DNA from 2 places in the Paenibacillus sp. FSL K6-1330 genome. Region 2 is predicted to be linked to the other one. Evidence: riboswitches for the same ligand, from Rfam matches in the RefSeq annotation. Region 2 holds a riboswitch; the other holds the start of a gene.
What was found. Region 2 has a riboswitch for S-adenosylmethionine ahead of NYE54_RS28930 (methionine ABC transporter ATP-binding protein). Riboswitches for the same ligand answer to the same signal wherever they lie in the genome.

Region 1: another riboswitch for S-adenosylmethionine. It lies ahead of metA (homoserine O-succinyltransferase); the one in region 2 lies ahead of NYE54_RS28930 (methionine ABC transporter ATP-binding protein).

The regions. Positions count from the first base shown of each region.
Region 1 covers NZ_CP150269.1:5,911,746-5,915,159, reverse strand. Annotated here, with positions in the region: gene NYE54_RS26885 (HRDC domain-containing protein) at 1-405, shown strand, start outside; gene corA (magnesium/cobalt transporter CorA) at 485-1,420, opposite strand; SAM riboswitch class I at 1,856-1,985, shown strand; gene metA (homoserine O-succinyltransferase) at 2,118-3,035, shown strand; gene NYE54_RS26870 (PLP-dependent transferase) at 3,060-3,414, shown strand, end outside.
Region 2 covers NZ_CP150269.1:6,328,656-6,332,069, reverse strand. Annotated here, with positions in the region: gene NYE54_RS28940 (COX15/CtaA family protein) at 1-512, shown strand, start outside; gene NYE54_RS28935 (Cthe_2314 family HEPN domain-containing protein) at 977-1,696, shown strand; SAM riboswitch class I at 1,818-1,964, shown strand; gene NYE54_RS28930 (methionine ABC transporter ATP-binding protein) at 2,072-3,088, shown strand; gene NYE54_RS28925 (methionine ABC transporter permease) at 3,088-3,414, shown strand, end outside.

The DNA of each region.
Region 1 (3,414 bases), 420 kb from region 2:
CAGCGATACAAGCAAGAGCTCGACCGCTTCCGAATCCGCCGTACGATGCTGATTGGGATAGCTGAGGGAGCTTCACTGGCCCAGCTGGAAGAGCGCACCTCGTTATCTCGTCGGGATTTGGTTGAGGAATTGGAGGGGCTCGAGAAGGAAGGTTATGATACGGAGCAACTGCTTGAGGTTGAATTGAATACGATGACGGCTTCAGAGCAGGCAACGGTATGGAAGGCGTTTGAAGAGCTGGGCGATACGTTTCTTAAACCCGTATTACAACGGGTATATGGAGAAGGACAAGCCCGGAATGGAGAGGTAGAAGACATTGGCGGAATGGAGAAGCTGTATGAGCGGCTGCGCCTGATACGGATTCGCTTCCGGCGGGAAGAGTCTGGCAAAGCAAACGCAAGCTAATCCGCATAAACGAAAATCAGGACGGATTTCCTCGTGGCAAGGAGATCCGTCCTGATTCTGTCTGTGGTTCTGTGGTATTTCATATCCAGTCTTTTTTACGGAACAGATAAAACATAAGAGCACCGGCAAAAACCATGATGCCTAGAACCACATAATAAGAGTATTTCCAGTGAAGCTCAGGCATATTGTCAAAGTTCATGCCGTAGATGCCCGTAATCAGCGTCAGTGGAATGAAGATGGTTGTAATAGCGGTAAACACACGCATGATTTCATTGGCCCGATTGGCGATACTGGATTGGTAAGCCTCTCGAAGGTTCCCCATGAGATCTCGATAAGTCTCGAAGGTCTCGGAAATTTTCACGGCATTTTCATAGATGTCGCTGAAATATTTTTGCAGCTGGTCATCGATCAGCCGTAGGTCTTTTTTGTTCAGAGTATTGATGACTTCCTTCTGCGGTCCAAGCACTTTTTTCAACCATAGAATCTCGCTTCGCAGACCGATAATCTCGCTTAAGTGGGATTTTTTGGTATGCATGAGGATGTCTTCCTCCAGCTTTTCAATCCGTGCTTCAATGCGGTCCCCAACGGAGAAATAGTTGTCCGTGACGAGGTCGATCAAGAGATAGAGGAAGCGGTCAGGCGTGCTGACTTCATCCTCCCAGAGAAGCGGTTTAACGCTGCGAAGCTCGTGGATCTTTTGCTTGGTCATCGTAATAATAAAATGCCTGCCCAAGAAAACGTTCAATGCCCGAAGGAAAATTTCTTCGTCGTCAAACCGGATGCTGTTCACAACGATAAAATAGTGGTTCTCATATATTTCAATTTTTGGACGCTGCTCTTCTTCGCTGAGGCAATCCTCAACCGCAAGATCATGCAGGGAGAAGAGAGGTTGCAGTTCGGCTAAATCATCCTCGTCCGCATCCAGCCAGTAGAAGCCGCTGGCCGGAGGGGTCAGCGTCATTTCGATGTCATCAACAGGGGTAAATACGCCCGAATCGACCAACCGGATTTTCATCTGATATCACTCCTTTGTCAAATACAAGCTGCTTGGTTAAGCAGTAAAGGCACAGGATATCAGCCCACCGGTGTAGGGGCATGTCAAGGAAGGTTAGAATACGATAAAAGCGCATGAAAAATAACGCCGTCCTCTGCCGGTAGACTGATCTTAATCCTATGCGGTTGTGCGTCTTGATCTAGTTTCTGGCTCGGGTCACCGTCCATCTTCCATGTCACCTCTTTCATACTCGGTTTTCAACAGCACTTGTCTAGTATAACGCCGGGTGTAGGACCTTTCAAGTTGAAATCCGGCGCAGCCAAGGACCATGGTACAGGGTATGGAAACCTTCGGTGAAGTGTGACAAACTTTATGAAAAGGTTCTTGACGAAAAATTGGGAATGATTTAAAGTAAGTATCAATTACGAACAATTTAAGACAACTGAATAAAGCGAAATCTTATCAAGAGCAGGTGGAGGGACTAGCCCTATGAAACCCGGCAACCGGCGGCAACATCGCACGGTGCTAATTCTTGCAGGAGATACGACGCTTCTTAGAAGCCGTTGTATAGTCTGACAGATGAGAGAGGCGCATTGTGATACGTATATGATGACCTTTCTCTACTTTGAGAAAGGTTTCTTGCGTTTATACAGTCTAACGCTCTTTCTCACAGCTTTTTATGGATGTATCATTTCATATTTCGAAGGAGTGAGCCACGATGCCGATTAAAATTCCGGACGCCTTGCCGGCAAAGGAAGTTCTGGCTGGAGAAAACATTTTTGTCATGGATGAGAGTCACGCATTTCATCAGGATATCCGTCCATTGCGGATTGCTATTCTGAACTTGATGCCAACCAAGGAAACGACGGAGACCCAATTATTGCGATTGATCGGTAACTCCCCGCTCCAGGTGGATGTTGTCCTTCTTCATCCGAGTTCCCACGTTTCGAAGAATACGTCGGCTGAGCATCTGAAATCATTTTACAAAACCTTTGAAGAAGTGAAGAACCGTCGTTTTGACGGCATGATCATTACAGGAGCTCCAGTCGAGCAGTTGGAGTTTGAAGAAGTGAATTACTGGAATGAGCTTACTGAAATTTTTGAATGGACCAAGACGCATGTGACCTCCACGCTCCATATTTGCTGGGCATCGCAAGCCGGGCTTTATTATCATTACGGCGTGCCGAAATACAGCCTCGAAGAAAAATGCTTTGGCGTATTTCCACATACGATCAATGAAGCGTGTACCAAGCTGCTCCGCGGCTTTGACGAAATGTTCTTTGTTCCGCACTCTCGTCATACGGAAGTTCGGCGCGAAGACATTACAGGCATTGACGATCTGGTCATCCTGTCCGAGTCCGAGGAAGCAGGAATTTATTTAGTTTCAAGCCGGGATGGCAAGCAGATATTTGCCACAGGACATTCCGAGTATGATGCGGACTCCCTGAAATGGGAGTATGACCGGGACGCTGCCAAAGGAATGGATATCGCGCTGCCGCGCAACTATTACCCGAATGATGATCCAACAAGGACGCCTCCGTCCATATGGCGAGCGCATGCAAACTTATTATTTACTAATTGGCTCAATTACTATGTATATCAGGAAACGCCATACGATATTGGTCCGCAAATATAGAAGTATACGGGAGGAGAGTTTGTGATGGAGAAGAAACCTTTGAATATAGAGAGCCGGCTGGCACAGATCGGGTCGGTGCAAGAACCGGTAACCGGAGCCGTGAATTTTCCGATTTATCAGGCTACGGCATACCGCCATCCCAAATTAGGCCAGAGCACAGGGTTTGATTACACCCGTACGAAAAATCCGACCCGTTCGGTACTGGAGGACGCCTGCGCCGAGCTGGAATCCGGTGATGCCGGCTTTGCCTGCAGCTCGGGCATGGCTGCCCTTCAGACGATTTTTGCTTTGTTCGGTCAAGGGGATCATCTGATTGTATCGCTGGATTTGTATGGAGGGACGTATAGGCTTCTGGAGCGGATCATGTCCAAGTTTGGCG
Region 2 (3,414 bases):
GTCTGCCTCGGGTAAGCAAGGGTTTCCGTAATTTAGTCTGGGGCACAACCCTGTATAGCTATATCGTCGTTTATATTGGTGCATTCGTCAGCCACACCGATTCTAGAGAAGGTTGCTCGGGCTGGCCGCTGTGTAACGGGGAAGTGATCCCGGAGCTGGGCGGTGGGGTCGGCATCGCCTTTATGCACCGGGTGGCAGCGCTTCTGCTGCTGGTCGTGGTTGCGGTGATGGGGCATTTTGCATATTGGCGTAACCGCGACAACCGGGAGATACAGATGCTGGGCATCTCGGCAACCGTGCTCTGCTTGCTGCAAGTGTTTAGCGGTGCCCTCATTATGGCAACGATGCATAACGAGGAAGTTTACGTATTCTCCGCGCTGGGACATACACTGCTGATCTCGGCCTTATTCGGCGTACTCTGTTATTTAAGTGTCAGGGTATGGCAGCTCAGCAAGCCGGTTAAAGCCGAAATGCGGCCGGATCATAGCATGTCTCGTGAAAAGATTGTATAAAAAAGAAGCGAAAATCATTAAACGAAAAGGATCGAATTTAAGGCAACATCGTTTATGCAAAGTCCCCGAACCAGCGTTCGAGGGCTTTGTTGTATAGTGAGGAGGGAAGTGGATGATAGCCAAAACTTCCGCTCGACCTGTCCGATATCAAGGAGACGCTGGAAGCAGTATTGAAAAGGTTTGATCCCGCAACGGATTAGTTTATATTTATTAAGATTGACGAAGGCGATATCCTGGGGGATATCTGAAAGTCGCCCCATTCTGTGGGTTGTCTGGCCGTTTCGGGGGCATCCTATAAGAACAATCCTCTGGTCATGAATGCACGAATGAAATCGGGATACCTGAATGAGTTATTCCCGCGTGAGGATATCGTGAAGACGGTTAAACGCGGTGGAATCACTATTTTGACAAATAGCGGTCCAAGAAGAACCAAGATTAATTTGATGACGCGAGGGGGTACCGCCATGCTTCGAATGTTACTTGGGGAACAGCCCCGGCACAATAACGGACTGCTTGAGGAAGCCATCGAATCGATGGTCCAAACAACCCGGCTGCTGCAGAAGGAAATGGAGAAAAATCAGGATCCGACGCATGACTTTCGCAAGCTTGAGATTTGGACCCGGGGGTTGATCGTTTCCCTGGATGAGCTGGAACAGAGCTGGAATGCGGCAAGGCATTTCAGTCAATCGGTCAAATCGGGTTACATCGATGACATGTCGATTCAGGAGCAAGGGGAATATCAACGATATGTGTATTTTTACAAAAACGGCTTCATACGCGTATTCTCGATCCTTGATAAGCTGGGGACGGTGCTGAACGATTTGTACGATCTTCATACCTCTAAGGTGAAGGCGCATTTCTCATATTTTACGGTCCTGCGGCAGTTTAAATTCCTGAAGGCCCACGGAGAGCTGGCCAAAGAGCTGGAAGCGATCAAGGAGCGTTACAAAACGCCGCTGAACACACTTCGGAAACGGCGCAACGCCGAAATCCATTACATGAATTCCGAGATGCAGGATGATTTATGGCAGCGTCATCAAGGGCTGTCGGACAAGATCGAGCTGGAGGATATCGATCAGCACCTGGACGATCTCAAACAAGGTGTCGATATGGTATGCCGGAGTCTGGCGGCCTCTTATAAATATACGAACGAGCTTTGGGGGAAAAATGGAGTCAGGGCTTAGGCACAAAATCGCCATGAAATTCCTTTTGACAAAAACCTGAAAAGAATCTATACTAACTATTGCATTCATTAAATGTTATTAAATCAGATCAAATTAATCGGAAAAATTTCATATCGATGTTTTCTTATCGAGAGAGGCGGAGGGACAGGCCCGATGAAGCCCGGCAACCGACTCCAGCGTGTAATTGCTTAACGCAGTGACGCTTGGAGTGACATGGTGCTAATTCCTTCAAAGCTACAGGATATCCCTTGGCTTTGACAGATGAGAAAAGGCGTTGACTTTTACGTAAAGAGGGCCCTTTTTGATTCTACAAAAAGAGGCTCTTTTCTTTTGGGTAAATAGATATGAAGCTACGGAAAAAGGAGGATTATCGGATTGATTGAGCTCAAGCAATTGACGAAGCAGTACGGAAAAGCCGGAACCTTAACCACTGCGTTGTCCGAATTGGATTTGTCGATTGAAAAAGGAGAAATCTTCGGAGTCATCGGACACTCCGGTGCAGGTAAAAGTACATTGATCCGTTGTATCAATTTGTTGGAGCGTCCCACCTCGGGCGAGGTGTGGGTGAACGGTAAGAACTTAACGTCGCTTGGCAAGAAGCAGCTTCAGACGGAACGCCGCAAAATCGGCATGATTTTTCAGCACTTTAACTTGTTATCTTCCGCGACGGTGTACGATAACATTGCGTTTCCGCTGCGTCTGATCAAGACACCAAAGGCTGAAATGGAACGCAAGGTATCCGAACTGTTGGCTTTGGTCGGCTTGGAGGCACATCGGGACAAATACCCGTCCCAGCTATCAGGCGGGCAGAAGCAGCGGGTCGGCATAGCCAGAGCGCTCGCAAGCGATCCCGAAGTGCTGCTGTGCGACGAGGCCACTTCGGCGCTTGACCCGCAGACGACCGATTCGATCCTGCGCCTGCTGCTGGACATTAATAAAAAGTTTCATCTGACGATCGTGCTGATTACCCATGAGATGCATGTGATTCAGAGCATATGCGACCGGGTCGCCGTCATTCATCAGGGCGGCATTGTGGAGCAAGGGCCGGTAACGGAAGTGTTCCTGAAGCCGAAGCATGAAGTGACCCAGGAATTTATCCGCCAGGAGATGGACAGCGGCGAAGCGCTGCGGCTGGCCATTCAGGGCCAGGCGAACGGACCTTCGAGGGCGGTGCAGATTACGTTCCTTGGATCGAAAACGTACGAATCGATTCTGTCCCATACCGTTCATGAGACGGGCGTGAATTTTGCAATTCTGCAGGGCACGATCTCCACGATCAAAGAAACGCCGTATGGCCAGCTCATCGTCCGTTTCGAAGGGGAAGAGCGTGCCATAGAAGATACGATCCGGAAGCTGCTGGAACAAGGATTAGACGTGGAGGTGATTCATTAATGTTCGGGCTTGATTTTACCCAGATCGACTGGAAAGAGATATGGACGGCAACATTGGATACCCTTCGGATGCTGGGGGCTTCGGCATTGTTCAGTTTCATCATCGGACTGCCGGTTGGCGTGCTGCTCTACATGGCTGCAAGATCTACATCCGGTTTGGTGCGCTTCGGTTACACGATCCTGTCGTTCATTGTGAACATCCTGCGTTCGGTTCCGTTCATTATTCTGATCGTTGCAATGATCCCGATTACGAAGTCGCTCGTAGGTGTTTCGTACGGCGTGCTGGGAACCATTCCGCCGCTCGTGATCGGCGCTGCGCCATTCTTC